2 linked regions of the Constrictibacter sp. MBR-5 genome follow. The protein of the gene in region 2 interacts with the protein of the main gene of each other region in a pairwise test. Links are inferred from orthologs where the notes say so. Each region holds a gene or a part of one and is shown on either strand. Other genes may lie near its edges. The genes, in order: ftsA and ABIE65_RS00035.

Region 1 (15,262 bases), on a different replicon or contig from region 2:
CGGCCTGTTCGGCCGCCTTCTCGCGCGTCTCGGCGATGTGCCACATCAGCACGACGCGCCAGTTCTTGCGGTCCACCACCTGGCCGTGCTTGGCCGCCGCCTCCTCGGCGAAGCTCCACTGCATGGGGAGCGCGGTCAGGCCCTCGGTCGAGGTCGAGCCGACCGAGATGATGCCGATGCCGTGCTTGCCGGCCAGCGTCATGCCCGACGGGCTGATCTGCGAGGCGACGGCGAACGGCATGTCCTCCTGCAGCGGAAGGAGCTGCAGCGCCGCGTCGCGCATGGTGAACCAGTCGCTCTCCGCGGTGACGCGCTCGCCGCGCATCAGGCGGCGGATGACGCCGATCGCCTCGTCCTGGCGGTCGCGCTGCACCATGGGGTCGATGCCGAGCGCGAAGGCGTCGGAGGAGAGGGCGCCGGGGCCGGAGCCGAAGATCGCGCGCCCGCCCGTCATGTGGTCGAGCTGCACCATGCGCTGCGCCACGTTGAACGGGTGGTGATAGGGCAGGGAGACGACGCCGGTGCCCAGCATGATGCGCTTGGTCCGCTCGCCCGCCGCCGCCAGGAACATCTCCGGCGAGGCGATGGTCTCCCAGCCGCTGGAGTGATGCTCGCCGCACCAGAACTCGTCGAGGCCCAGCCGGTCGCAATGCTCGGCGAGGTCCAGGTCGCGGCGGAACTGGAGCATCGGGTGCTCGCCGATCGGGTGGTGCGGCGCCAGGAACGCGCCGAAGCGCATGCGGGGGTTGGGGCTCGCGGTGGGCTGGGACATCGGGGCGGATCTCACTCTTATTGTGCGTGGTGCGAAGATGCCGTGCCCGCGATTTCCGGTCGAGTCCCCCACCCTCCGGTTGCTCGGTGCAGATCGGGGTGCGGTTGCGGTTGCTTCCGGGGGATTTGGCCGCTATATAGCCGCGCTTCACGGAGGGCGCGATGAAAGCCGACATTCACCCGGATTATCACGAGATCACGGTCATCATGACCGACGGGACCGAGTACAAGACGCGGTCGACCTACGGCAAGCCGGGCGCCTCGCTGCGTCTCGACATCGACCCGCTCGTGCACCCGGCCTGGACCGGCGGCACCGGCCGCATGCTCGACACGGGCGGCCAGGTCGCGCGCTTCAACAAGCGCTTCTCAGGCCTCGGCATAAAGTAGGCCGCGCGTCGATGCCGCAGGATCCCTCCGCAGCGCGCCCCGGCGCCGCCGCGAAGGGTCGCGGCATGACGCGTGAAGAGAGACAGGCGGCAGCGCTGCGCGAAAACCTCCGCCGCCGCAAGGACCAGTCGCGCGCCCGCACCCAGGCGGACGCCGCCGGCGAACCCGCGCCCGACGAGAGCTGACGCTTCGTAGTCCCACCTTCCCGGCCGGAGGGGCGCAGCCCCGGAGCGCCGGGACCCAGAGCCCGCGCACCGCCCCCCTGGGCCCCGGCGCGCGACGCCTGCGGCGCCGCGTCCGGGGAGGTGCGGATGAGTGCCTCCACCCGCACAACCCGCCGTTCCCGCCGCCCCCGCGATCCCGCATAATCCCCTCCAAGCACGAAGCACCGACGGGGGGAAGCGCATGTATCCGGGTCTGCACGACGAGGCGCGGTGGAGCCTGCCCGAGATCCTCGCCTGGCAGGCGGAGCGTCGCGGCGACGCCCTCTTCGTGCGCACGGTAGACGGCTCCGACCTCACCTACGCCCAAACCGCCGCCGCCGCCGCCCGCATGGCCGGCTTCCTCGCCGCCCTGGGCATCCGCCCCGGCGACCCGGTCGCCGTCATGCTGCCGAACGGCCTCGACTTCGTGCGCGTCTGGTTCGGCCTCTGCCGCCTGGGTGCCGTCGCCGTCCTGCTCAACACCGAACTGAAGGGCGCCTTCCTCGAGCATCAGGTCGCGAACAGCGGTGCGGCGCTCGCCATAGCCGACGCGTCCGCCGCCGCCCGCTTCGCCGAGATCGCGCCGCGCATCCCCGGCCTGAAGACCCTGCTGACCACCGAATCCCTGCCCGACGGTCCCGAGGCGCCGCCGCCGTTCGAGACCGTCCCCCTCGACGGCTGGCGCGCCGCCGCCCCCTATGACGGCCCCATGCCGCGGGCGCGCGACACCGCCTGCATCATGTACACCTCCGGCACCACCGGCCCGTCCAAGGGCGTGCTGATGCCCCAGGCGCACTGTTTCCTGTTCGGCCTGTCGACGGTGGAGCGGCTGCGCATGACGCCGGCCGACCGTTACTATGTCGTCCTGCCGCTGTTCCACGCCAACGGCCTGCTGATGCAGCTGGGCGCCACGCTGATCGCCGGCGCCTCGGCCGTCGTGCGCCCGCGGTTCAGCGCGTCGGCCTGGGTCGAGGACATCCGCGCCCACGGCTGCACCCTGACCAACATGCTGGGGGCCGTCGGCGCCTTCGTCTGCGCGCGGGCCCCCACCGCCGGCGACCGCGACCATGCCTTGCGCGCCGTCACCGCCGCCCCCAACCCGCCGGCGCACGAGGCCACCCTGCGCGACCGCTTCGGCGTGCCGGAGGTGGTCAGCGTCTACGGCATGACCGAGGTCAACATCCCCCTCTACGGCGAGGTCGGCCTCGCCCGCCCCGGCACCTGCGGCCGGCCGCTGGAGCGCTGGTTCGACGTGATCGTCGCCGATCCGGAGACCGACGTGGCCTTGTCGGCCGAGGCCCTGTCGGCGGGCGCGGTGGGCGAGCTGCTGGTGCGGCCGCGCACCGCCTTCGGCTTCATGGCGGGCTATCACCGCATGCCGGAGGCCACGGTGGCGGCGTGGCGCAACCTCTGGTTCCACACCGGAGACGCGGTGACGATGGCCGAGGACGGCTATGTCGTGTTCGTCGACCGCATCAAGGACTGCATCCGCCGCCGCGGCGAGAACATCTCGTCGTTCGAGGTGGAATCCGCCATCGAGCGCCTGCCCGGCGTCGCCGAGGCCGCCGCCTATGCCGTGCCCTCCGGCATCGACGGCGGCGAGGACGAGGTGATGCTGGCCGTCGTGGCTCAGCCCGGCGCCACCCTGGACCCCGCCGCCATCGCCGCCCACGCCGACCGCGAACTCCCCCGCTACGCCCAGCCCCGCTTCATCGAGATCGTGCCGGACCTGCCGAAGACCCCGACGGCCAAGGTGCAGAAGGCGAAGCTGCGCGCACGCGGGGTGGGGCCGGGGACGTGGGATCGGGTGGGGTGATAACGGGCTATCGCCAGAGGGAGCCGAAGAGCCTCAATTTCGCCGGGATCGGCGCCAATCCCATGGCGCGTCAAAATCGCTCTGCCAGATCCCACGACTGGCCGCTTTGGCGACCCGTTCTTCCTCTACGTAGTCACTGGAATATTTGACATAGGCGAGTGCCCAACCATTCTCGACGAGCCAACCGCCGATGTCATCGGTCGCCTTGGTCGCGCACCTACCGATAGATCGGCCATATCTGTCTGTGTCCAGGATAACGCAGTCCAGGGGAGCGCGATCGATCAGCTTTGTCAGCGCCAAGGTCGCCTGCTCTCCACACGACCACGCAGTGCTTCGAGTGCCGCAGTTCTGTGCGGCCTCAGGCGCATCGATTCCATGCAACCGGACGACCTCCGCGCCAATCTCAATCGTGTCGCCATCAATCACACGGGCATCACCTGCAACGGAGGTTCGTGAAGCCGCTTCAGTACTACGGTCAAAATTCGCGGACCGGCGAAGGCGTATTTCGATCCTCCGTCTAGATTTCTGATCACCCGTCGGTGCATTGACGCTTATCTGATCGGTAGGAAAGAGAAGCTGCCCGGCGGAGAGGGGGAGTATGGTGAGATCCTTCAAAGACGCGTGCTTATTTAACACATCGACAACCGAAACCGCTCGCGCTAGACCGAGTCCAGCGTTGTCGCCAGGCGCCAATCGCTCGGCTGGCGCCTTATTTTGCAAGACAGACAAGATGTTTGTATCGAGATTCGAGTTGCGCCCGATGATCGGTTGATCATCGGTGTGGCCGATTACTTCGATTATATCGACATTGTATTGATCGACCAATCGGATGATGTGGTCCGCAATCCTGCCAGATAGCTGTTGCTCGAATTCGGGTGAAACGGCAGCGCGGCCGGTCTGGAAGCTATAGCCGTCCGCTTCGCTAAGACTGATTATTGGCGGTAGGTCGTTATCCCCTGTCCTGGGGGCACTACGCGCAGCGCCAGCGGCCACAAGTTTACCAACCTGAGCCGGACTCGCGCCCGACAGCCCAAGGGGCTGAAGTTCATCCCGCAACGCTCGGCCATAGTCAGCATCAGCGGCTACTTCCACTAAGTCCTTGTCGGAACGTATCAACTGGTTCGCCGACGCAAGCTGGGCTGCATTGGCTTCTATCATCCTCGATGTAAGGCCCTTCTCGGCTGCCTGCTGCAAAATTTTCTGCGCGCGCACTAGATCACGCCACTCCTCGGCAATCTCGCGACCGGAGCGAGGGTCGTCGGGCTTCACGGCGAGGTTAATTAAATGAGAAAGCTCTACGATTTCCGTATGTTGTGAGGCGACTTTCGCTTGTAGCTCGCGCTTAGCATCCGCTTCAGCCTTAAACAAGATCGCGCTGGTGATGAGGAGACAAAAAATAACGAGTAGTAGCGCCTCCGCCATTGTCAAACCTAGGATGATGCCACGGCCATACCCTGCGCGGTTCTGGTTAATTGAAGTGCCGTGGCGCATTACCACCACCGCTTAGGGCGTGCGGGCGGTGGACCGTCGGCAGAGGCGTCATTCGAGGCTGTCTCTGCCTCATCCCTGACGGCGTACAATGGGGCGGTAGGTCTCGCTCGCTGGATTTCGAGGGAGGTACTGATCTGAGTGGCCACCTTCTCCATCGAATCCAGCGACTCCCTAAGCGCGCTGGTTGACTCCGTAAGACCTGCTGAAACAGCTACGAGCTCCGCGCTGGCATGGCGGCTACTTTCAAGCGCCTCGCGTGACAGCCGCGCGTTATCGTCTATCGTGCGGCTGAGCCGTTCGAGGATTTCGGACACGGGCTTAAGCTGTTGCTCGATAATATCGCCTGGGGTTTTTATCGCGAGGATCTGTTGTGCCACGGCTAAGATGGCATCGTTGACCGCATGCGAGGAGGCGGAAAGGCGCTCCGACTCCTGCGATAGCTTATCACCGGCTTCCTCAAGGCGAGCTCTGATCATCGATGTCATGGTACCGATCGTGTCGCCCGCGGCATGTGTTGCTTTATCCAACGGCTCGCGCGTTGCGGCGAGTGTGCTGTCAAACTCTGAACTCACCCGCTTCGTGAGGGACGCAACTTCTTTGCCCACTTCGTCATAAGCTTCGGTCAGGGATTGCTGGAGCGACCTTCGAAAGCCGGAGAGCTCTAAGGCGGTATTATCCAATTCGCGCCGCACTTTCCGTGAAGCTTCTGCGAGTTCCAATCGGGCAGAGCGTTCGACGTCGAGCGGATCCCTCCGCATCTGATTGAAAAGTACCCGCAGCGCTATCCCGGCGATTGTCGAGGCAATGGCGATGCCGAAGTTACGAACAATGTTTTCTGCGCCGGAAGAAGTGTCGAATTGATAGAGCGAGACGCCAAGGCTGCAGAGAGTGAAAAGAAAACCCATGTAGTAAAGGTTGTCGCCCGCCTGGTCGTCCCGCAGCGAAAAGCGCCGCAGCAAAACAGTAAATCCGGCGTAGGCAAGCATGAAGCATACGGGCACACCGGTAACAATATAGGGGGCAAGCCCGCTGAACTTGGAGACAAGTATGAAGGCGGCCCCAGCGGTAACGAATGCAAAAAAGACGAGCGCATTAATGTAGGGCCGGTCAATGTCATCAGTGCTACGTTGGCGGCGCATTTATGACGCTCCCTGAACTCGCTTGGCGGCCACTAATGTTCCGTTGCTGGCATTAATCCAGCGTTCCCAGAAAGAAAGATGCGACACAGAGTTAATATTCACGCCACTTCGCGGCACATAAATGATAGAGACTGCGGCACCGTATAGGTTGGCCTGAAGTCGCTGGTAGGCGCTAGACTTCTGGAATCTCTCATATGAAAGGTCGCCTTTATACTGGCTGTAGCCATCGGAATTCTGGATCATATCGGACGCGATAATCAGGCGCCGTTCCTTCAGCTGGTCCACGTCGCTGGCAAAACGTTCCGCGGTTATCTGTTGTATTGACTCCATAATCGGGGAACTTTTCGCGTCAGCGCCGTCGAACCCCGCTCTGAGCGCCTGTTCAAGGGGCTCTCTGAAGCCGGCTTGCCAGCGACGTCGAACGAGCTGCGGCGCTGCGGTTATCTCGCTAAGATTCGATCCATCGCCAGGGTTACACTTCGAAAACGCGATTGTCCCCCCTGGGTTAGGTGACGGGATCACGCGGAGTTCGAGCAGTCCGTGAATCGGCGTCTTGTATGCGAGGTCCTCAAGTGCAACCTTTAGTTCGGTCCGTGCAAGGACGGAAAGGCTGTCAGAGGTATCCAGCAGGACGACCGTGACCGACCGTGGGCCATCACTGGGGCACAGTGTTTCGCGGTCGAGAGTGGGGGCCGACGGCGTGGACGCATACAAATAAATGATTGCCCCGAGAACCAAGAGGCTGACCGCAAAAAGACTGGTCGCTACCGCTATGGCGGATAGATTGCGTGCTGGTGGTCTGCTACGCCTGCGGCGCGCCATTATGCGTCTCCGGTATAAGATCATCCAACTGGCGATAATGATCGATCGCGGTGTCAAACTCCCGATGTACGCCCTTGATATTGTCGCTTAATACTTGTTGAATTTCATGAATCCGTGCCTGCAATGTTTCCGACTCCCATCCAGTGGGTGGGTTGGCCGGGATAGATATCCGTTCTAACTGAAAGGGCATTGTGTAGCGCTTTGGTGGCTTGGTCGTTCGCGCGCTGACGTTCGCTTCCCGGTAGGTAGTGAGGAGTACCCCGCCGGTTCGCTCAAGATGGTTCTGATGCTGGTCGAATAAATGTACGAGGCGCGCTCTCGCAGCAAGGATCGAATCGTGCTCGGCTCGCCGGTCTGCCAGATCAGAGTAAATCTCCTTCAGCGCGTCATCATAGGAGTCGCGAACATCAATCAGCGTGTCGATGGCGTACTCCTTCTTCCGACTATAATCGGCCCGCGCTTTTCGCAGTCTCTGCTCCAGGTGGCCGTAGCCGGGGTAAGGATCGAAAAGAAAGAGAGCGTCAATAAATGCAATTAGAGAAAACAGAACGCCTAGAAAGAGTAAGATGGCAGACCGGATGTCGCCAAGGCCCAAGGGGTCGTTCGAGAGTTTTTCCAGGACAAGTTGAGCGCCGCCGTCAATAAATGTCGCGGTTATGTCTCGATAGTGTGCGAGAGCGAGGTTTAATGCAAGCGCGATGCCCGCGTATATTGGTATCGACAGTAGGCCGAAAAGCTTTCTGAAATAATTCCTGTGATTTAGGTTGCGTGCGCCGAAAACGGCCAAGACGATGGCGCTACCGATGTTTATTGCGGAAAATGAGAGTGCCTCAACGAATCCCCCGACCAAGCCTTGTTCGTTGCCTTTTGCAAGAAAGACGCTATTCGCGAGGGTCTCGACGACCAAAAGGGTAAATATTATCGAGATTTTAACGAAATAAATAGCGCCTTCTTGAACTCGCGCGGAGCGCCGCAACCCATTATCGGCCTTGAACGTATTTCGTTCTTCTTCAAGATCCTTTAAGTCGCGCCGGGCTCCATGTAGATCGTCGCGGCCTTTGGCCACCTCTGCCTTAAACGTGCCTACGCATGCCTGCGCAGCTTGTTCGATGGCCGAAAAGCGGCCTTCAAAGTCGAGGGCGGAAAGGCGGTCGGCATAGGTCTGCAACTCGTCTTCAAGAATTCCATGAGCGCGCTTCTTCTCCTGCTCCACGCGCTCCACGATCCGAGCTTCGACCTCATCAAGGGTTGCGGACGACGTTAGCGGCTCGCCCCGCCCACCGCGTTCCTTTCCAAAACGCTCTAACTGTAGGTCCGCGGCCACGCGGTTCACATCGAGGTCAGGGAAGACCTCGATCGATGGGCGACGATCATGCGAAGGCCGTTTGACCGTCTCCAGAAGGCGTGAGAGGGGTGTTGTTGGCACGTTGTCGGTCCTGTTCGACTACTGGCTCCGTGGCTTGCGCGATCACACTAGTGGAGGGAGATGAAGCCGGAAACCCCGGTTGCATCCAGCGTGATCCCGCCCGGAAAGGTAGCTCTAAGAGTTGTGGAATAAGAAAAAAAGCTCTATCTTGTCAAGGCCCCTGCGGGGTGCGCTGTCGGACCTGTGAATATGCCCAGCACGGACGGAAACGGCCGACGGTGCCCTTTGCGCTCCGCCTCCGTTGCGCACCGCCGCCATGGCCCGAGCGGGAGCCAGCCGCCCAACCCACCCGCCTACCCACAAAAAGGAATGTTCCGGTATCGCCGTCCGCCGGCCCGGCGCGCGGCCTGCCCCCGAAAAGGGAACGAATCGGGATGAACGCCAAGGCCGCACCGCCGCCGCGGCGGGCGGCCACCCCGGAAAAGGAATGAAAGGGAAGGTTCGGCAACCTGCCGCTCGCCGGCACCGGCCGCCGGCGCTCGGTTCCGGTCGGGGCGGTTCGGCGCCGGGCGCCGGCTCTCCGCTTCGCCGGAGCTTGCCCCGGACCTGATCCGGGGGCCGGGGCAGCGGGGAACGAGGCTGCCGCGGATGCCTGCCCACGAAAGGGAAGGTTTGGGAAGGAAAGGGAAGGTATCGGTATCGACCGGCACCGTCCCGACGCCCGCCGAGCCCGCACGGCGCCCCCCGCGCTCCATCCCTAGTCGACCCCGGCGGCGGTGCCGCCCCGCCGCGGATGCGAAGGGGGGGTGGACGCACCATATAGGGACTCGGTCAAAGGAGGGTCGGATGGCACATGTGGTCGGCGGATACGATCTCTGGTTCACGGGCAAGGCGTATTGGAAGGCGCATCGCAGCGTGGCCGGCGGGGAAGCGGACATGGTGCCGGTGACCTGGACGAAGGGCTGGCGGCGGGATTCGAACGGCTCGAACTTCCTCGAGGTGTGGTTCGAGAACGCGGACGAGGCGCAGGCGCGGTCGGGCGAGGCGGGGCCGTTCGTCGTGGCGCTGGCCGAGGCGAAGGACTTCGAGGTGGTGCCGCGGGTGTTCAAGGAGTTCCGCGGCCTGTTCGAGGTCGAGCCGACGGGGACGATCCTGAGCCCGAACAGCCTGGAGACGCGGATCCTGCGCCGGGTCGACGCGAACAAGACGGCGGTCGCGGCACCGGCGCCCGCGGCGGCGAAGAAGGCGAAGGCGAAGAAGTCGAAGATGGGCTGACGCCGCAGGGGCGCCGGCCGGGCCTTCACGGCCCGCGGCGCCCTCGGTTACGGAGAGCCTGGGGCACGGCGAGCCCCGCAGCGCCCCGTCCCTTAGTCCACCCAGACGGCGGTGCCGTCAGTGGAGGCCGGGGGTCGGCGTGGTGGCGGGGGCGGGCTCCCAGGTCCAGGCGGTGGGGTCGGCGAACAGGGCCTTGAGCAGGCGGTTGTTCAGGGTGTGGCCCAGGCAGACGCCTTCGAAGCGGCCGAGGATCGGCGCGCCGGCCAGGAACAGGTCGCCGATGGCGTCGAGCATCTTGTGGCGCACGAACTCGTCGGGGAAGCGCAGGCCCTCGGGGTTCATGATGGTCTGGCCGCAGATGACGACCGCGTTCTCCAGCGAGCCGCCGCGCGCATAGCCGGCCGCCTGGAGTTCGGCGACCTCCTCGAAGAATCCGAAGGTGCGGGCGGGTGCGATGTCGCGGCGGAAGGCGTCGCGGCGCAGGCTGCACGCGACCGTCTGGCGGGCGATGGCGCGGTTGGGGAAGTCGATCGTGACGTCCAGGCGATAGTCGGGTGCGGGCGACAGGGCGACGCGCTTGCCCGGCTCGGTGACGCAGACCGGCTTCAGGATGCGGATGGCGCGGCGCACGGTGTCCTGCTCGACGGTGCCGGCGGCGGCGAAGAGGTCGAGGAACGGGGCGGCGCTGCCGTCCATGGCGGGGATCTCGGGGCCGTCGATCTCGATCACGGCGTTGTCGACGCCGGCGCCGACCAGGGCCGCCATCAGGTGCTCGACGGTGGCGATGCGGGTGCCGTGCCGGTTGCCCAGGACGGTGCAGAGCTTGGTGTCGACGACGGAGTCCCAGCGCGCGAGGATCTCGCCGGCGCCGCGGGCCACGTCGGTGCGGCGGAAGCGGATGCCGCTGTCGTCGTCGGCGGGCAGGATGCGCATCTCGACCGGCCGACCGCTGTGCAGGCCGGCGCCCTCGCAGCCGATGGCGCGGGCCAGCGTGCCCTGGCGCGCCTTCAGCGCCGTGCGCGGCGCCGTGGCGGCGGTCGGTCCGGTGTGCAGGCCGATCTGTCCCGATGCGGGCATGCGGTTCTCCGTTCCGATTGCGTGGCCGAGTAGGGGGGCCGTGTGAGGGTGCCGATCGGGCCGGGCCCGAAAAGCGAAGTGCTCCGACATCGGGTTTATCGCCCGGCGCCGGAGCACTCAAATCACTTACTGTTACCGCCTGTTACACCCAGTCGGATGTAAGCGGGCGTGCCGGGTTGACGGGGAGGCCGTCCGCGCAACCCGGTCGCCTCCTAGTTGGCCTGGCGGCGCAGGAAGGCGGGGATGTCGAGCAGGTCCTCTTCCTGGCGCGACACGGCGAGGCGGTCGGCCGGGTCGAGCCCGCCGAGCTGCTTCTGGGCGTCGGGCTGGGCCGTTTCCCGCTGGGCCACCTCGCGCTGGGCCGTTTCACGCTCGGGCCGGCGCTCCGGCTGCGGCTGGTAGTGGGCCGCGGGCTGCTGGTAGGCCGGTTCGTGGTGCTGCGGCTCGCGCTGCTGGAGCTGGCGCTCGGGCTGGCGCTCGGGCGCCGGCTCCTGGCGGGCGCGGGCGTGGCCGGTCATCCGCTCGATCAGGCCGGGGAAGCCGAGCCGGCTGCGGCGCGGTTCCTCGGGCTCGGCGGCGCGCGGTGCCACCCGGTTCGACTGCACCGGCTGGCGCGGCTCGGTCGGCTGGATCGGGCGCGGGGCGATGAACGGCCGGTCGCTCGCCGTCGCGTCGTCCTCGGCCTGGTGCTGCGGCGCCGGGGCGGTGCCGCCCCAGGTGGCGCCGCCCGTCATACCACCCGTGGTGCGCTGGCCGAAGCTCGGCATGCGCGGCAGCGGCGCCGGCTGCTCGGGCTGGGCCTGGGCGGTGCCCGGCTGGTGCTCCGTCTGCTGGGCGGTGGCCACCGGCTCGTGCTGGACGGCGTGCGCCGTCGCCTGGGCGCTGCCCGGGTTGCGCGCGATCACCGGGGCTGGGCCCTGGCGCAGGTTCGGCTGCGGCGGCCGGATCGGGAAGGGCATGACCCGCGCCTGGGCGTTGGTCGTGGCGGCCGCCTCGGTCTGGCGCGGCAGCAGGTCGAGCTGGGCGTCAATGCCGGTGGCGACGACCGAGACGCGCATGACGCCTTCGAGGTTCTCGTCGAAGGTGGCGCCGAAGATGATGTTGGCGTCGGGGTCGACCTCGTCGCGGATGCGGTTGGCCGCCTCGTCGACCTCGAACAGCGTCATGTCGAGGCCGCCGGTGATGTTGATGAGGACGCCGCGCGCGCCCTTCATCGACATGTCGTCGAGCAGCGGGTTGGAGATCGCCGCCTCGGCCGCGTCGACGGCGCGCTTGTCGCCCGACGCCTCGCCGGTGCCCATCATGGCCTTGCCCATCTCGCTCATGACGGTGCGGATGTCGGCGAAGTCCAGGTTGATGAGGCCGGGCATCACCATCAGGTCGGTGACGCCGCGGACGCCGGAGTAGAGGACGTCGTCGGCCAGCTGGAAGGCCTGCGCGAACGTCGTCTTCTCGTTGGCGATGCGGAACAGGTTCTGGTTGGGGATGATGATCAGCGTGTCGACGAACTTGGCCAGTTCCTCGAGGCCGGAGTCGGCCAGCTTCATCCGGTGCGAGCCTTCGAAGTGGAACGGCCGCGTCACCACGCCGACGGTCAGCACGCCCTGCTCGCGCGCGGCGCGGGCGATGACCGGGGCCGCACCCGTGCCGGTGCCGCCGCCCATGCCGGCGGTGATGAACACCATGTGGCTGCCGGTGAGGTGCTCCAGGATCTCGTCGATCGCCTCCTCGGCGGCGGCGCGGCCGATATCGGGGCGCGAGCCGGCGCCCAGGCCGTGCGTCAGGCCGAGGCCGAGCTGGATGCGGCGCTCGGCACGCGACATCTCGAGCGACTGGGCGTCGGTGTTGGCGACCAGGAACTCGACGCCGCTCAGGTTGGAGCGGATCATGTTGTTGACCGCGTTGCCGCCGGCGCCGCCGACGCCGACCACGGTGATCCGGGGCTTCAGTTCCCGGGGTCGATCCGGCATGGACAGGTTTATGGTCATTGACGCCTCCCGCTGCAAACGTTGGATAGGGGGGTGGTGGGGGTCGGTCGGGGTGCCGCTCGGTCGCGGCACCGTTCGTGCTCTGCGCTCACATGTGCTCCCTCAGCCAGGTGCCGACTCGCGATAGGAAGCCGGCCGATTGGTCGAACGTTTCGAGGCTCTGGTAGGCGTGGCCGCCCTGCTCGCGGCCGGCGTAGATCAGCAGGCCGGCGCAGGTGGCGAAGGCGGGCCCGCTGGTCGCCTCGGCCAGGCCCATCACGCCAGTCGGGCGGCCAATGCGGACCTGCTTGTCGAGTGCCAGTGCGGCCATCTCGCGGGCGCCCTGCAGCTGCGAAGCGCCGCCCGTCAGCACGACCCGGCGCCCGGCGACGCGGTCGAAGCCGCTGGCGTCGAGGCGCGACCGCACCAGCTCGAAGATTTCCTCGATGCGCGGCTGGATGATGCCGATCAGCAGGGACTTCGGGACGTGGTGCGGGTTGGTCAGCGGGTCCTCGCCGATCGGCGGGACGTCGATGATCTCGCGCTCGTCGGTGGCCGAGGCCATGCAGCTGCCGTAGAGCGTCTTCAGGCGCTCGGCGTGGTTCACCGGCGTCGACAGGCCGCGCGCGATGTCGTTGGTGACGTGGGCGCCGCCGACCGGGATCGTGTCCGTGTAGACGACGCTGCCGTCGTAGAAGACCGAGACGCCGGTGGTGCCGCCGCCCATGTCGATCAGCGTGACGCCCAGGTCCATCTCGTCCTCGACCAGGGCCGCGAGCCCGGCGGCATAGGGCGAGACGACGAAGGCCTCGACGTCCAGGTGCGCGCGGCCGACGCAGGTCGCGATATTGCGGATCGGGCCGGCCTCGGCGGTGATGACGTGCATGTCGACGCCGAGCTTCTCGCCGAACATGCCGCGCGGGTCGCGGATCCCGCGATTGCCGTCGATCGTGTAGCCGAGCGGGATGAAGTGAACCATCTCGCGGCCGTTCGGCGCGAACTGCGCGCGGCCCTGGGCCAGCGCGCGACGGACGTCGACGTCCTCGACCTCGTGGCTGCTGAGCGCCACCTCGCTGGCGATGCTGTGCGAGGCCGGCTTGCCGCCGGAGATGTTGACGACGACTTGGCGCACGGTCTCGCCGGCCATCTGCTCGGCGGCGTGGATCGTGTTGATGATGGTGGCCTCGGCCGCCTCCATGTCGACGATGACGCCGTTGCGCAGGCCCCGCGACTCCTGGTGCCCGATGCCGACGACGCGCGGGCTCCGGTCGGCCTGCGGGCGCGCGACGAAGCAGCAGCACTTCGTGGTGCCGATGTCGAGCGCGGCGATCAGCCCGCTCCGTGCCTTGGCGTTCCCCTTGCTCACCGCAGTGCCCCGCCTGCTGCTGTCATGTGGACTTCCCCGGACCCGCGGTCCGCAGTTTTGCGCCCGGTGCCAGCTGGACGATGGTCCGGTCAGGCAGGCGCAGATCGACGGCGACGATGTCGCGTCCGAGAACCGCGTTCGTGCGCTCCATCGCCGCCAAGCGGCTCCAGGCGACGCCGATGTCCTGCGCCGGCAGCCGGATCTCGACGCGGTCGTCGAGCCTTATGTTCCAGCGCCGCTCGGCCACCCGGATGGCCGCGGTCATACGCTTTGCGAGGTCCGGCTCGCCGCCGAGCAGCTGCAGCAGGCCGGGCGCGTGGGTCGCGGCGTCCGGCCCGACGATGACCGGCAGGTTGCGGAACGGCCGCTTGTCGGCCACGCGGATGACCTGGCCCTGGTGATCGATGATCTGGAGGCGGCGGTCGACCTGCCAGAGGGCGAGCGGCTGGCGCTCGACGATGTCGACCCGGACGACATCCGGCAGAGAGCGCTCGACCCGAGCGCTCCGCACCCAGGGCAGTCCCTCCAGGCGCTCGCGCGCGGCCTGCGGGTCGAACCCGATGATCGGATCGCCGCGTCGGACGTCGAGAGCGGCGAGCAACTCGTCGCGCGTGGTCCGCTCACGACCGCTGACGGCCACATCCGCGACCTTGAGGCCCAACTCTGCCGAAGCTGCGACGGCTCCCAGCCGCAGCGCGGTGACGCGCTCGCCCAGCCAGCCGGATGCCTGCAACTGCATGACGCCGCCCGTCAGCACGGCCAGGACGGCGGTGGCGGCGGCGACCTGGATTGTCGGACGCAGCCAGGGCGGGGCTGGGCGCTTTCGTGTCGGGCGTCGCCGGCCTTGCCGGTCGTTGCTGCCGACGCTCAGGAGTCGCATCGTGCCGCCTCCACCATCCAGACGCAGAGCTGCTCGAAGTCCATGCCGATGTGCGCAGCCTGCTCCGGGACCAGGGAGAGGGGAGTCAGGCCGGGCTGTGTATTGATTTCCAGCATGTACAGCGTTCCGGGCGGGTCGCCCGCGTCGTCGTAGCGGAAGTCGCAGCGCGTGACGCCGCGGCAGCCGAGTGTGTCGTGCGCCAACCGGGCCCACTCCATCGCCTGTGCGGCGATCGCTTCGGGCACCGGCGCAGGAACCAGATGCTCCGTCTTTCCATCGGTGTACTTGGCTTCGTAGTCGTAGAAACCCTGGAGCGGCCGAAGTTCGGTCACGGCGACCGGCCGGCCGTCCATGACGGCCACGGTCAGTTCACGGCCTGGGATGTACTTCTCGACGAGCACGTTCCTCCCGAAGGCCCAATCCACCGTCTTCAGCGGTGCGGCGTTGTCGCCCTCCGGGACGATGAGCACACCGACGCTCGACCCCTCGCTCGCCGGCTTGACGACATAGGGTGCCGGCATGGCGCTGTGCGCTTCCGCGACGGGCACCTCGACGCCTTCCGGACAGCGGATCCCGACCGACGCGAAAATCCGCTTGGCGGCAGGCTTATCCATCGCGATCGCCGACGCACGCACCCCGGAATGCGTGTAGGGGATGCCGAGAATTTCGAGGACCCCCTGGATGCAGCCGTCTTCGCCGAAC
Region 2 (13,998 bases):
CAGGAAGTTCAGCTGGCTCTGGCTTCCCTGCAGAAAGCCTCGTCCGAACAGCCCCCCGGCGCCCAGAGCGATCTTCGACTGAAGAATGTGATAGCCGGCGCCGAGCGGATCGCTCTCCGGATCGAGGAACGTCATGACGCGGCGCTGCTGATAGTCGTGCAGCATCGTCCAGGCGATAGGCGCGGCGGCCGCCACGACGAGGCCCGCGACCAGGAACTTCCAGAGCGCGAGGCCGGCGACGAAGAGGATGACGGTCCCCACGGCAACCATCAGCACCGCCGTTCCGAGGTCGGGCTGCTTCAGGACCAGGAGCGTCGGCAGCGCCATCATGGCCGCCGGAACGAGCATCGTCCCGATTCGGTTGACCTGCGCGTCGTCCAGGTCGTGGAAGTAGCGCGCGAGCGCCAAGATGAGCGCGAGCTTCATCATCTCCGACGGCTGCACGCTGACCACCCCGAGATCGAGCCAGCGGGTCGCGCCCATCCCCGTCAGGCCGGCCACTTCGACCGCCACGAGGAGTACCAGGACGACGAGGAAAATCAGGTAACTCCAGCGCAGATAGAAGCGGACGTCGACGAAGCCCATGGTCAGCATGATCGCGAGGCCGAAGGCAAACCGATACATCTGGCGTCCGGCCCACGGCTCGAGGCTGGCGTCGGCGGCCGAGTAGAGGACCAGCCAGCCGATCGAAGCCAGCGCCACCACCAGGACGACCAGCAGCCAGTTGACTTGGAGCAGCTTCGTCACGAAGCGCAGCCTCGGCCCCTCGGAGGGCGGCGCCTGGAACAGAGTCGTCATCATCGGCGCATCACCTCCATCGCCTGCATGACGTCTGGCGATGCCGACGCCTGCGGGGAACCGGGCAGGGTGCGCGCCGGATCGCGGCGCTGCGTCTCGATCAGGATATCGCGGGCGATGGGGGCGGCCACCGCCGATCCGCCGCCGCCGTGTTCGATGACGACCGCGACTGCGTACCGCGGCGCGTGCAGAGGTGCATATCCGACGAAGAGTGCATGGTCGCGCTCCTTGCGATCGAGCATCTCGTTGCGGCGCACGCCCGTACGACGCTCCGTCATGGTGATCCGCCGGACCTGCGACGTGCCGGTCTTGCCGCCCATGGCCATTTCGCGGTCCTCGATGCGGGCGGCATACGCTGTCCCGCGCTGGGTCGTCGTGACCGCCGCCATTGCCCGCCCCATCACCTGAAGCGTTTCCTGTGAGATGCCCACCGGGCCGGCCGAAGCGACCGGCAACGGCCGCATGGCGCCATCGCCGCCGGAGAGTGCGGCGGCGATGCGCGGCGAGACGGCCAACCCGCCGTTCACCAGCCGCGCCGTCATCACCGCGAGCTGCAGGGGCGTCGCCAGAACGTAGCCTTGACCGATGCCTGCGATCAGGGTCTCGCCGATGGTCCACGACTTGCCGAGTTCCGCCTTCTTCCAGGCGCGCGTGGGCACAAGGCCGGCGCGTTCGTTCGGCAGTTCAACGCCGAGACGAACGCCGACCCCCAGGCGAGCGGCCATTTCGGCGATCCGATCGATGCCGACGCGTCGGGCAACCTCATAGAAGTAGACATCGCAGGACTGGGCGATCGCGTCGTGTACGTTCATCGAGCCATGGCCGCCACGGCGCCAGCAATGAAAGCGACCGTCGCCGAGTTCGATCGACCCGCCGCAGAAGAACGTCTGACCGGGCGTGACCACCCCGGCTTCGAGTGCAGCCGCGGCGACGATCATCTTGAAGGTCGAGCCGGGCGCATACTGTCCCGAAACAGCCTTGTTCGTCAGCGGACCCCGCTCGTCGGTGGAGAGCGTCTTCCATTCCTCGGGCGTGATGCCGCGGCTGAATGCGTTAGGATCGTAGGCAGGATTGGACGCCATGGCTAGGACGTCGCCGGTCTTGACGTCGAGCACCACCGCCGCACCCGTTTCGGTGCCCAATCGATTGAGTGCGAACCGTTGGAGTTCGACATCAAGGCTGACGGTCAGATCCCTGCCCGGCTCGCCGTCGATTCGGCGCAACTCGCGAACGACCCGGCCGACGGCATTGACCTCCACCTCTCGAATATCGGCCGTGCCACGGAGCGCAACGTCGCGAGCCCGCTCAATGCCGCTCTTACCGATACGGAATTCCGGTATTGTGAGAAGTGGATCGCCCGTCAGATCGGCGACGGAGGCAGGCCCGACATAGCCGACGACGTGCCCCGCGAGCTCGCCATAGGGGTAGAGCCGGCGCGGCACCATCTCCACCTCGACCCCAGGCAGTTCCGGCGCATTGACCGAAATCTTCGCGATGTCCTCCCAGGAGAGGCTGTCGAGCACGGTGACGGGCTGGAACGCGCGCTGGCGACGCGCCGTCTTGAGCACGCGCTGGCGATCATGATCGGCAATCGGCACGAGCTGCGCGAGACGGTCGAGGGTCTCTTCCAGGCCTCCGCTCTGTTCCGGCGTGACCGAGACGCGCCACGTTTTCTGATTCACGGCCAGCGGCACGCCAGCGCGGTCGAAGATCAGCCCTCGGGTCGGCGCGACGAGCCGCGGGCTGATCCGGTTGTCGTCGGCCATGGCGGCGTAGCGCCGGCCCTCGACGACCTGGAGGTAGTACATCCGGCTCGCGAGGACGCCGAACATGCCGAGTTGCCCGGCGCCGAGCAGCAGCGCGCGGCGGGTGAAGGTCCGGTATCGCTTGTTGTCGCGACGCATGTCAGGCCCTTCCCACCACGACGCGCTGGACACCCGCGAACAGCAGGCTGAGAGGCGGATAGAGGCAGACGCCGAGCAGATACTGGACCAGGAAGGGCTGGGGCGCGAGCGGAACGAGGAAATACAGGGATCCGAACGCCCACAGGGCGACCTCGGCCAGCGCCGCCAGGACGGCGTAGCCCCACCAGGTGACCACGAAGGGCTGCCGGGCGAGCGGACCGCGGCGCAGCTGGACGAGGGCGCTGGCGAGCAGCAGGACGAGCGCGTTGAGCCCCACCGGCGCGCCGCCGAGCAGGTCCTGGGTCAACCCGAGGAAGAACACGGCCGGCGGCGGCAGCACGTCGTCGCGCTGCAGGGTCCAATAATACACCGCGGCCAATGGCAGCGCCGGCGTCACCGGCGGCGCTCCCGGCAGCGGCCAGGGCAGTACCGCCACGATCGCCAGCATCAGGCCGAGTACGAAGGGCGTGGAGAGACGGGCCCAGCGATCGAGCTTCTGCCAGATCGTCCACCGCATCTCAGCGGAGAGCCCCGGACTCGCTGACCAATCCACCACTGAAGTCGACGATGCGCACGAACTCCAGACGGTGCCAGTCGATCAACGGCACCACTTCGGCGGCGTCGTCGGATTCGGCGCTGGCCCGCGCCACCGTACCGATCGGCAGGCCGGGCGGGAACATGCCCCCCTGCCCCGAGGTCATGACGAAGTCGCCGTCGGCGACCGTGTCGTCACCGACAAAATACCGCAGCACGGGCCGGTCGCCGTTCGTGCCGGAGAGGATCGCGTGCAGCCGCCGATCGCCCACGACGACGGGCACCCGCGAATTGAGGTCGGTGATCAGTAGGACGCGCGCCGACCGGCGCCCCACCTGCACCACGCGGCCGACGAGCCCCTCGGATGACAGGACGCTCTGCTTCTGCCGGACGCCGTCCAGCGTCCCGGCGTTGACCAATACGGAACGCGCAAACGCCCCGCCCGTGTCGGCGACGACACGCGCCGCGATGTGGCGTGCCGGCGGCCCCGGCTTCAGGCGCAGCAGGTCGCGGAGCGACTGGTTCTCGCCCTCGAGGCGGCGCGCCAGGAGCTGCCAGTGGATCAGGCGCTCGTTCTCCTCGCGCAGACGGGCATTCTCGGACCGCAGCGACGCCAGTTCGTCGAGGCTCTCGACTGCGCCGGCGAAGCCGGCCACGGGGCGCGAAAGAAAATCGAGGATCGGCGTTATGGCGTCCGTCGCACGCATGCGCAGTTCCTCGACCACGACGGTCTCGATCTTGCCGACAAGCATCAGGGCGACCGCCGCCCCGACGAAGGCCATGAACACGAACCGCCGGAGTATGGCCTTCAGGGGCAGTGATTCTTTCAGTGGCGGTCCGGGTATGCGTGCCACCTCTCGTCCTCGCACCGCTGGCGGGTCAGCCGATCAGGACGTGCTTCAGCAGCTTCATTTCTTCCAGGCATCGCCCCGTGCCCAGGACAACGCAGGACAGCGGGTCCTCGGCGATGGTGATCGGCAGGCCGGTAGTATGGCGCAGGACCACGTCCAGATTGGTCAGCAGCCCGCCGCCCCCGGTGATGACGATACCCTTGTCGACGATATCGGCCGCCAGTTCGGGTGCGGTATGCTCCAGCGCAACCGTCACCGCCTCGATGATCGCGTTGACGGGATCGGACAATGCCTCCGCGACCTGGGTCTGGGTCACGGCGATCTCGCGCGGGACGCCGGTCATCAGGTCGCGGCCCTTGATCGGCATCCACTGCTCCTCGCCGCGCGGCGGCGGACAGGCCGAGCCGATGTCCTTCTTGATCCGCTCCGCCGTGCTCTCGCCGATCAGCAGGTTATGGTGGCGGCGGATATAGGCGATGATCGCCTCGTCCATCTTATCGCCGCCGACACGGACCGAGCGGGAATAGACGATGCCGCCCAGCGACAGCACGGCGACCTCGGTGGTGCCCCCGCCGATGTCGACGACCATGGACCCAGTCGGTTCGGTGACGGGCAGGCCGGCGCCTATGGCGGCCGCCATAGGCTCCTCGATCAGATAGACACGGCGCGCGCCAGCACTCTCGGCGGATTCCTGAATGGCACGGCGCTCGACCGCGGTGGAACCGGACGGCACGCAGACGATCACCTGCGGACTGACGAAGCTGCGCCGGTTGTGCACCTTGCGGATGAAGTGCTTGATCATCTCCTCGGCGACCTCGAAGTCCGCGATGACACCTTCGCGGAGCGGACGGATCGCCTCGATGTTACCCGGCGTGCGGCCCAGCATCTGCTTCGCCTCCTCGCCGACGGCCAGCACCTGCTTGCGCCCCTTCACTGTGGCGATCGCCACGACGGACGGTTCGTTCAGCACGATGCCGCGGCCGCCGACATAGATCAGGGTGTTCGCCGTGCCCAGGTCGATCGCCAGATCTGCCGAAACCAGGCCGAGAAAACTCGAGAACATCTCACCTCGCGATGCGCGGCCTGCCACCGGGGCGACACGCGGGACCTACCCAAACACGAACGACCGGAAGCGGGCCTGCGCAGGCTGTGCGCGGCAGACCATGCGGATCGGGCCGCCAAACCATCCCGGATCCTGCTGACGCAGAAAGTAGATTGGATCGGCCATGGCGCCGCCGGCACCGGCGCCCTGGCGCCCACTGCCGATCCGGAGGGAACCCGGAGGGTCGCTCACCCGGCGGGGCCGCGATTATTAAGGCCGTCGGCCTGCCGCCCGCAACTCTTTTCGTCTTCCTCAGTCTCCCATTGCGACGCCCTCACGGCGCGGATCCGCCGCACCGACCAGCGAACCGTCGGGAAGGATGCGGATCATGTTGAGGCCACTCGTCAGCGTGACGCGACGTACCTCGTGACCACGCGTCACCAGGGCATCTACGACCGAGGCAGGCATCGTCGTCTCGACCGCCGCCACGCCATTCCGGTCCGACAGATTCGGCAGCACAGCCGCGGCTGCCGGTCCCATGTCCCAGTCCAGTTGCGCGACGATGCTTTTGGACACGTAGTTGATGATGTGAGCGCCGCCGGGCGAGCCCGTGACCAGGACGGGTCGACCGTCAGGGTCGGTGACGATCACCGGCGACATCGAACTCCGCGGCCGCTTCCCAGGCGCCACGGCATTGGCCACGGGCGACCCGTCGGCCGCCGGCCGGAAGGCGAAATCGGTCAGTTGGTTGTTCAGGATGAAGCCTCCGGCCATCAGCCCCGTTCCGAACGATCGCTCGACGCTGGTCGTCATCGACAGGATGTCGCCGTCGTCGGCGACGATGCTCATATGCGCTGTCCCCGGCGGCCGCTCCATCGCGTCGGGCGACAGGTCGGTCCGGCGGTGCACCGGAACGCCGGCTTCGACTTCGTCGAGAGCCCTTCCTGGATCGATGAGCGCCGCGCGCCCGGCGAGATATCCGCCATCGAGCAGGCCCGCTGTCGGCACATCGACGCGGTCGGGGTCGGCCAGCCACATGTTGCGATCGGCAAAGGCGATCGCCGACGCCTCGGCGAACAGGTGCGCGGATTGCGGCGACCAAGGCCCGAGGGCACGCATGTCGAAGCGCTCGAGCATCTTGAGCGTCTGCAGCACGGTGACCGGCCCGGACGTTGGGGGCGGCGCGCCGCAGACACGGTAGCCGCGGTAACTGCCGCACACTGGCGGCCGTGCCTTGGCCTCGTATCCAGCCAAATCGTCCTCGGTCATTCCGCCTGGATGGATCGGCGCGCGGCGGACGGCCGCGACAATCTCGCGCGCGATCTTCCCGGCGTAGAAGGCGCCGGGCCCTTCGTCGGCCAGAACGCGCAAGGTCGCGGCGAGCGCCGGATTGCGCAGCACAGTGCCCTGGCCGTGCGGGATCCCCGGCGGGTCGAAGAAATAGGTCCCCGCCACCGCCGCCGATCGCAGTTGGGGCGCCGCGGCGATCGACGCGGCGAGCCGCTCCGATACCGGAAAACCAGCTTCCGCCAGAGCGATCGCCGGCTCCAGGAGCCGTCGCCAGGGCAGCTTGCCGTGAGCGGCGTGCGCCATGCCCAGCATCCGGACCGCCCCTGGCACGCCAACCGCGATTCCGCCGGCCGCCGCTTCGTCGAAGGCCATTGGCCGGCCGTCGGTGTTCAGGAACATCCCTGGCGTCGCCGAGGTGGGTGCCGTCTCACGGCCGTCATAGGTAAGGATCCGGCCGTCCTCAGCGCGTCGCAGGACGAGAAACGCACCGCCGCCGATGCCGGACGACTGCGGCTCGACCAAAGTCATCACCAGCTGCGCGGCGATCGCTGCATCGACGGCGCCCCCGCCGTCGCGAAGAACATCCATCGCCACCTGCGCGGCGAGGGGATGGCTCACCACCACCATCTGCCGCCGTGCGACCACATCGTCCGCACGCACTGATGCCGCCCCCGAAGGGAGGAGCAGGACGAGCGGGAACAGGATCAGAAGAATGAGGCCGCGCATCGCCAGATGGTGGCCCGAAGATCGTCGCGCGGAAAGCCCGGATCGCTTCGGGTCATTCGGCGTAGCGGGGCGGCGTCTCCGAAGAACCGACGTGCGGCGCAGCGGTGCCCCAGGCATTCTCTTCCATCTCGTGCGGTGTCATCGATCCGGTAACCGGACGTTCCGGCGCATCGCGCGGATCGATCCCCTCCCCGTCCGGGCGCGGCACTGGCCCGTGGCCGCCCGGCCGCTGCGGCAGATAGCGCCGGAACGCCTCATACAGCAGCCACCCGGCACCGGCGGCGATCCCCAATAGGGCGAGCGCGCGCGGGTTGCCGAAACCGCAGGCGCAGGATGTCCGATTCCGGTTCATGGGATCCTCGTCGATCGTTCTGTGACGGGGGACGAACGTCGCTGCCGCCCTCCGGTTGCATCAGGCGAGGCGATAGAACCGCTGTGCAGTATCGCGAAACAGGTCGGCCTTCTCGGCGGGCGACGCGCCAGAGGCGAGGCGCTTGAACGCGTTCCACAGCGCCGCATACGTGCAGGACGCTTTATCTACTGGGAAATTGCTCTCGAACATGCAGCGCCCGGCGCCGAACGCCTCGATGCAGGTGTCCACGTAGGGCCGCCAAGCGTTGGCCAGTTCCTGCGAGGTGGGCGGCTCCGGCCGCTCGTGCCACCCGAACCCTGCCCGCTTCGACCCAAGCCCGCCCAGCTTCACGTGCACGTTGGGACATGCGGACAGGTCGCGCATCGCTGCCGACCAGTCCGCGAACACCTCGTCGCGACGCCCCGCATAGTGGCCGATGCCGATCGGCCCGCCTACGTGATTGAGGACGACGGGCAGTTCCGGGAAGGTCCGTGCCAGATCGACGACATCGCTGATCTGCGGGTGATACACCCAGGCATCGAAAGTCAGCCCCATCCGGCCGAGAACGGCGATGCCCTGGCGGAAGATCGCGTCGCGGTAGAGGCCGGGGTCGGGGCGGCCATGGCTGCTGGCGATAACGAATCCGGGATCCCAGGCGGCGGCTTGCCGGACGCCGCGGAACCGCCCCCCTGCGGCAGCGGCCAGCGCCTCCAGCACTGGTGCGACACGCGCCCCGAGCCTCAGGTCGGCATAGCCCACGAAGGCAGCGGCGACGCGGCTCGCACCGTAGCAGCCGCTGTCGCTCATGGCGCCGATACCGGCGACGAATTCCGCCTCGCCGACCGAGCGCTGTTCGGGCGGTCCCTGGGTCCGATAGAACGAGCCGCACTCCAGGTAGACTGTGCTGACGACATTGTGCCCGCTGCCGGCGTCGAGGAGGAAATCGGTGAGCAGGTACGGGTGTCCGTCGCGCTGCCAGAGATGATGGTGGGGGTCACAGATCGGCAGATCCGGCTCGATGATCTCTTCGTGGCTCCGTGCGAGCCAAGCGTCGTCCAGGCCGGAAATCAGGCTCGGCATCACCATCGCTTCGGCGCTCATCGTCCCTCCCCTCTATTGCTCTGCAGAAACGATACCCCCTGCGCACAGAGCCCGCCATCCGCCCCCGGGGCGTGCAGGCGGCTACGCGGGTCGGTCCGTCACAATCGCACGCTTGCACCGTTCGGTCGGCGGCAGGCATTCTCCGCAGGACGGATGTGCATCGGCCGGCAGCCGCAGTGGAGGCGACACCCATGCCGCACGATCATCATGACCACCAGCACGACGATCACGGAGAAGGGTCGGAACTGTCCGATGTCGCGCTGCGCGTAAAGGCTCTCGAATCCCTGCTGGTCGAGAAGGGATTGGTCGACCCGGCATCGCTCGACTATCTCGTCGACCTCTACGAGACGAAGATCGGCCCCCGCAACGGTGCGCGCGTCGTTGCTAGAGCCTGGACCGATCCGAGTTACAAAGCATGGCTCCTGAAGGACGCGACCGCGGCCATCGCGTCGCTCGGCTTCGTCGGACGCCAGGGCGAGGACATGGTCGTGCTGGAGAACACAGCCGAGGTGCACAACCTCGTCGTCTGCACTCTTTGCTCCTGCTATCCATGGCCGGTGCTCGGCCTGCCGCCCGTCTGGTACAAGGCTGCCCCGTACCGCGCCCGAGCCGTTATCGATCCCCGTGGCGTGCTGCGCGAATTCGGTGTCGAACTGCCTCATACGACGACGGTGAAGGTGTGGGATTCCACGGCCGAGCTCCGGTACCTCGTGCTGCCGATGCGCCCCGAGGGGAGCGAAGGCATGGACGAGGAGACGCTCGCCGGCCTGGTGACCCGCGATTCGATGATCGGCGTGGGACTGGCGAGCCGGCCGGGAGCCCCGACATGAATGGCGCCCACGACCTCGGCGGCATGCACGGCTTCGGTCCAATCGCACCGGAGGCGGACGAACCTGTCTTTCATGCTGAATGGGAGCGTCACGCCTTCGGCATCACGCTCGCCGCCGGCGCGCTGGGCAAATGGAACATCGACACCAGCCGCTTCGCCCGCGAGGGGATGAATCCGGCGGATTATCTCGGCACGACCTACTACGAACACTGGCTGCACGGGCTGGAGACCCTGCTCGTCGAGAAGGGTCTCGTCGGCGCCGACGAGATGGAACAGCTGAAAGCCTTGCGCCCCGCCCCTGCCGGAATCGCGGCGGTGCCCCCCGAGCGGATGGCCGAGGTCATCCGACGCGGCGGTTCGGCGAAGCGCGCCGACGCCCCTGCGCGTTTCACTGCCGGTCAGCGGGTCGTTGCACGAAACATCCACCCGACCGGCCACACGCGCATCCCGCGCTACGTCCGCGGCCGGAACGGCACGATCGCCATCGACCATGGCGTGTTCGTGTTCCCGGATACCAACGCCCACGACCGGGGCGAAGCTCCGCAGCACTGCTACAGCGTCCGCTTCACGGCGCGCGAACTTTGGGGGCCCGACGCGCCAGAAGGGGATTGCGTTCATGTCGACCTCTGGGACAACCATCTCTCCCCCGTCTGAGCCTGAGGACACCGTCGAACCGCCGGAGCGCACGTCGCTACCGGCACTGTTCCTGGTGTTCCTGCGACTGGGCCTGACGTCCTTCGGCGGGCCGATCGCCCACCTCGCCTACTATCGCGAAGCCTTCGTCGTGAAACGCCGATGGCTCGACGAGCGCGGCTATGCCGACCTGGTGGCGCTCTGCCAGTTCCTGCCAGGCCCAGCCAGCAGCCAAGTCAGTTTCGCCGTCGGCATCCTGCGCGGCGGCTTGCCCGGCGGGGTTCTCGCTTGGCTCGCGTTTACCGGCCCCTCCGCACTGCTGCTGATCGCGTTCGCCTGGGGCCTCGCCGAATCGTCTCAAGGGGCAGGGTGGCTGCACGGCCTGAAGCTGATTGCAGTGGCGGTCGTCGCCCAGGCCGTGTGGGGCATGGCACGCAACCTTTGCCCGGATCGGGAGCGTGCGACGATCGCCGGCATCGCCGCTGTCGCGGTCATCCTGTGGCAGACGAACCTGACGCAGATCGCGGTCATCATGCTCGGCGCGGCCGCTGGCGCACTCCTGCTGCGCGACAAGGCGCCGGCACCAGGGCCGGCTGTCGGGTTTCCGATAGGCCGGCGAAGTGCGTGGACCGCGCTTGCTCTTTTCACGGCCTTTCTCGTCGGCCTGCCGTTCTTCGGCAGCACCCAGCCCACGCTGCTATCGGTGGCGGACGCCTTCTACCGCACAGGCGCGCTGGTGTTCGGCGGCGGTCATGTCGTCCTGCCGCTGCTGCAGACGGAGGTGGTGGACCCAGGCTGGGTCACATCCGACGCGTTTCTCGCCGGCTATGGCGCGGCACAGGCTGTTCCCGGGCCGCTCTTCACGTTCGCCGGCTATCTCGGCATGGTCGTTGCGCCGAACGGTGCGGCGCTCGCACCACCGATTCTGACGGCTTTGGTCGCGGTGGTCGCGATCTTCCTGCCCGGCCTGCTGCTCGTCGTCGGCACGCTCCCCTTCTGGAACGACCTCCACAACGAGCCGCACGCCCAGGCCGTGCTCCTTGGCGTCAACGCCGCGGTGGTCGGCCTGCTGGGCGCAGCTCTCTACGACCCGATCTGGATCAGCGCGGTGCGCGGCCCTCTCGACTTCGCCATCGCCCTCACCGCATTCCTGGCCCTCCAGGTGTGGAGGGCCCCGGTCTGGGCAGTCGTCGCCGCAACGGCGGTCGCCGGGTCGATACTGCTGTGAGGAGACCTTGCCGGCTCAGTGCGACGCACCATAGAGGATCCGCGCCCGAACCGTCTCGGGTATCGCGCGGAGGTCGGAGAGGATCGCCGCACCGTCCCAATCGCCTTCGGCGTCAGCATCTACCACCAGATATCCCACGTCCGGATCCGTCTGGAGGTACTGCGCTCCGATGTTGGCGCCGTGCCGCGAGAAGACCTCGATGACGCGCGCCAGAACCCCCGGCGCATTGCGGTGGATGTGCATGAAGCGATAGCCGCTCGGGCGGGTCGGCAGCTGGACCTGCGGGAACTCCACCGCCCCAATGGTGCTGCCGACGTCGCTGTAGTCGCCGAGTTTCTTCGCCACCTCGAGGCCGATCCGCTCCTGCGCTTCGGCCGTGCTACCGCCGATATGCGGCGTCAGGATGACGTTGGGAAGGCCGCGCAGGGGCGACACGAATTCCTCGATCGAGCTTGAAGGCTCGGCGGGAAACACGTCGATCGCGGCCCCCAGCAGGTGCCCACTCTTCAGCGCTGCCGAGAGAGCCTCGAGATCGACCACGTTGCCTCGTGACGCGTTGATCAGGAACGCCCCCTGCCGCATCGCCCGGATCTCCGCCGCCCCCATCATGCCGGCCGTGGACGCCGTCTCCGGCACGTGAAGCGACACGGCGTGGCTCTCTGCCAGGAGTTCGGGCAGCGACTTCACGGGCACGGCATTGCCGAGCGGCAGCTTATCGGTGTGATCGAAATAGAGAACCCGCATGCCGAAGCTCTCGGCAATGAGGCCAAGCTGCGAGCCGATGTTCCCGTAGCCGATGATGCCAAGGGTCTTGCCCCGCACCTCCCAACTGTTGGCCGCCGACTTCAGCCATTCGCCACGGTGGGCTGCGCGCGACTTCTCCATTATGCCTCGCATCAGCATAACGATCTCGCCCATGACGAGCTCAGCGACACTGCGGGTATTGGAGAACGGCGCGTTGAACACCGGCACGCCGGCGCGCCGCGCCGCGACCAAATCGACCTGATTGGTGCCGATGCAGAAGCAGCCGACGGCGATCAGCCGGTCTGCCGCGGCGATCACCTCCTGCGTGACCTGCGTCCGCGATCGGATGCCGAGGATATGGACGCCGCGCAACCGCTCGATCAGATCCCGCTCGGCCAAAGCCTTCGGCACCTCCTCGATCGAGGTGTAGCCGCTGTCGGCCATATGTTGCACCGCTGAGGGATGAACCCCCTCGAGCAGGAGGACACGGATCTTGTCTTTCGAGAGGGACAGCTTTCGCATTGGCGGGCCAGTTCAGTCTTCAGGATGCGGTATACCGGCCGCCCCCGCGCCACTTTCGCGCGGGCGGACGACCGACGCCTCAAGCGTGGTCTACCTACCACGCCGCGCGGCGCGCGTCGCCCCGCACGGCCAGGGGGGCGCGTCGATACCGCTCCTCCGCGATCCATCGAGGGCACGAACCGCCCGGAAGGGCGCGCGTTGAGATCGAGGTAAACTCACTCCTGAGGAGGCGCGCCATGGCGTTCGAACTCTACTATTGGCCGGGCCTGCAAGGCCGCGGGGAATTCGTCCGGCTCGCTCTGGAAGAGGCCGGAGCCGACTATGTCGACGTGGCGCGGCGGCACGACGGTATGGTGGCGATGAACCGGTTGCTCGAAGGCGACGGCGCGAACCGTCCCCCCTATGCGCCGCCGTTCCTGAAGGATGGTGATGTCCTGGTGGGTCAGACGGCGGCGATCCTGCTTTACCTCGGGCGCAAACTCGATCTCGCCCCGCGCGACGAGCAGGGCCAGTTGTGGACGCATCAGATCCAGCTGACCATCGCCGATCTGGTCGCCGAGGCACACGACTGCCATCACCCCATCGCATCGAGCCTCTACTACGAGGATCAGAAGACCGAGGCGAAGCGGCGTTCGGCCGATTTTCGGGACTCAAGGATCCCGAAATATCTCGCCTGGTTCGAAACCGTGCTCGCCCGCAATCCGCACGGGACCGAACATCTCGTTGGCGATGCCATCACATATGCGGACCTTTCGCTCTTCCAGGCGGTCGACGGCCTCAACTACGCATTCCCGATAGCGATGGCTAGGCTACTGTCGGAAGCGCCTGCGGTAGCGGCTTTGCATACCCAGGTAGCGCACCGGCCGCGCATCGCGGCATATCTCGCCAGCGAACGGCGGCAGCCGTACAATGAGCAGGGCATCTTCCGCCACTACCCTGAGTTGGACGCCTGAAGCGAGTTGCGAAGCGGCTTGCGCCGACGCCCCGACGGGCCTCATACTTCGACCAACAAAAGAATAGGGAAGAAGATGTCCGAGCCGATCAAGGTATTCTGGCAGCCGGCTTGAACCAGTTGCCTGAAACTCAAGGAGTTTCTCTCGATCCGTGCGATCGGGTTCGAATCGATCAACATCACCGACCGACCGGACGGGATCGAGGAGCTGCGGCGCCTGGGCATCCGCACCATCCCGGTGGTCACACGCGGCGATAGTTTCGTCTTCGGCCAATCCCTGAAGGACGTGGCCGCGTTCCTCGGCATTGCGGTGGAGGCCCGGCGAGAGCTGACGGTATCGGAAATCGCCGGCCGCATGAATACGATCCTGGCTGCAGCGGAACGTTATGTGCGCCAGATGCCGGACGACCTGCTCACGCACAAGGTGCCGAACCGCGACCGCACCTACCGGGTGCTCACGCATCATATCTTCCGGATTCCGGAATCTTTCGT

Evidence for each region.
Region 1: the proteins of ABIE65_RS00035 (region 2) and ftsA interact in binary tests that used the Escherichia coli proteins (3 or more experiments, as listed by UniProt). The link is inferred for Constrictibacter sp. MBR-5 from one-to-one orthologs.

What each region holds. Positions count from the first base shown.
Region 1 is NZ_JBEPTK010000010.1:75,755-91,016, reverse strand. The notes cover bases 11,553-14,533. They hold ftsA (cell division protein FtsA), read right to left. Parts: upstream 13,681-14,533; coding sequence 12,424-13,680; downstream 11,553-12,423. Other genes in these bases: ABIE65_RS18960 (cell division protein FtsQ/DivIB), read right to left, coding at 13,703-14,533; ftsZ (cell division protein FtsZ), read right to left, coding at 11,553-12,335. In the rest of the region: ABIE65_RS19015 (LLM class flavin-dependent oxidoreductase), read right to left, coding at 1-772; rpmE (50S ribosomal protein L31), read left to right, coding at 934-1,158; ABIE65_RS19005 (AMP-binding protein), read left to right, coding at 1,564-3,177; ABIE65_RS19000 (thermonuclease family protein), read right to left, coding at 3,211-4,668; ABIE65_RS18995 (methyl-accepting chemotaxis protein), read right to left, coding at 4,668-5,807; ABIE65_RS18990 (hypothetical protein), read right to left, coding at 5,808-6,629; ABIE65_RS18985 (hypothetical protein), read right to left, coding at 6,610-8,055; ABIE65_RS18980 (hypothetical protein), read left to right, coding at 8,842-9,270; lpxC (UDP-3-O-acyl-N-acetylglucosamine deacetylase), read right to left, coding at 9,388-10,347; more of ftsZ, read right to left, coding at 10,560-11,552; more of ABIE65_RS18960, read right to left, coding at 14,534-14,560; ABIE65_RS18955 (D-alanine--D-alanine ligase), read right to left, coding at 14,548-15,262. UniProt on the Escherichia coli protein: Essential cell division protein that assists in the assembly of the Z ring. May serve as the principal membrane anchor for the Z ring.
Region 2 is NZ_JBEPTK010000001.1:1,248-15,245, forward strand. The notes cover bases 3,134-5,949. They hold ABIE65_RS00035 (rod shape-determining protein), read right to left. Parts: upstream 5,151-5,949; coding sequence 4,116-5,150; downstream 3,134-4,115. Other genes in these bases: mreD (rod shape-determining protein MreD), read right to left, coding at 3,134-3,219; mreC (rod shape-determining protein MreC), read right to left, coding at 3,221-4,018; ggt (gamma-glutamyltransferase), read right to left, coding at 5,442-5,949. In the rest of the region: rod shape-determining protein RodA, read right to left, coding at 1-801; mrdA (penicillin-binding protein 2), read right to left, coding at 798-2,702; more of mreD, read right to left, coding at 2,704-3,133; more of ggt, read right to left, coding at 5,950-7,145; ABIE65_RS00045 (hypothetical protein), read right to left, coding at 7,198-7,497; ABIE65_RS00050 (amidohydrolase family protein), read right to left, coding at 7,558-8,598; nthA (nitrile hydratase subunit alpha), read left to right, coding at 8,790-9,428; nthB (nitrile hydratase subunit beta), read left to right, coding at 9,425-10,081; chrA (chromate efflux transporter), read left to right, coding at 10,044-11,288; serA (phosphoglycerate dehydrogenase), read right to left, coding at 11,304-12,554; ABIE65_RS00075 (glutathione S-transferase), read left to right, coding at 12,791-13,507; ABIE65_RS00080 (DinB family protein), read left to right, coding at 13,745-13,998. UniProt on the Escherichia coli protein: Forms membrane-associated dynamic filaments that are essential for cell shape determination. Acts by regulating cell wall synthesis and cell elongation, and thus cell shape.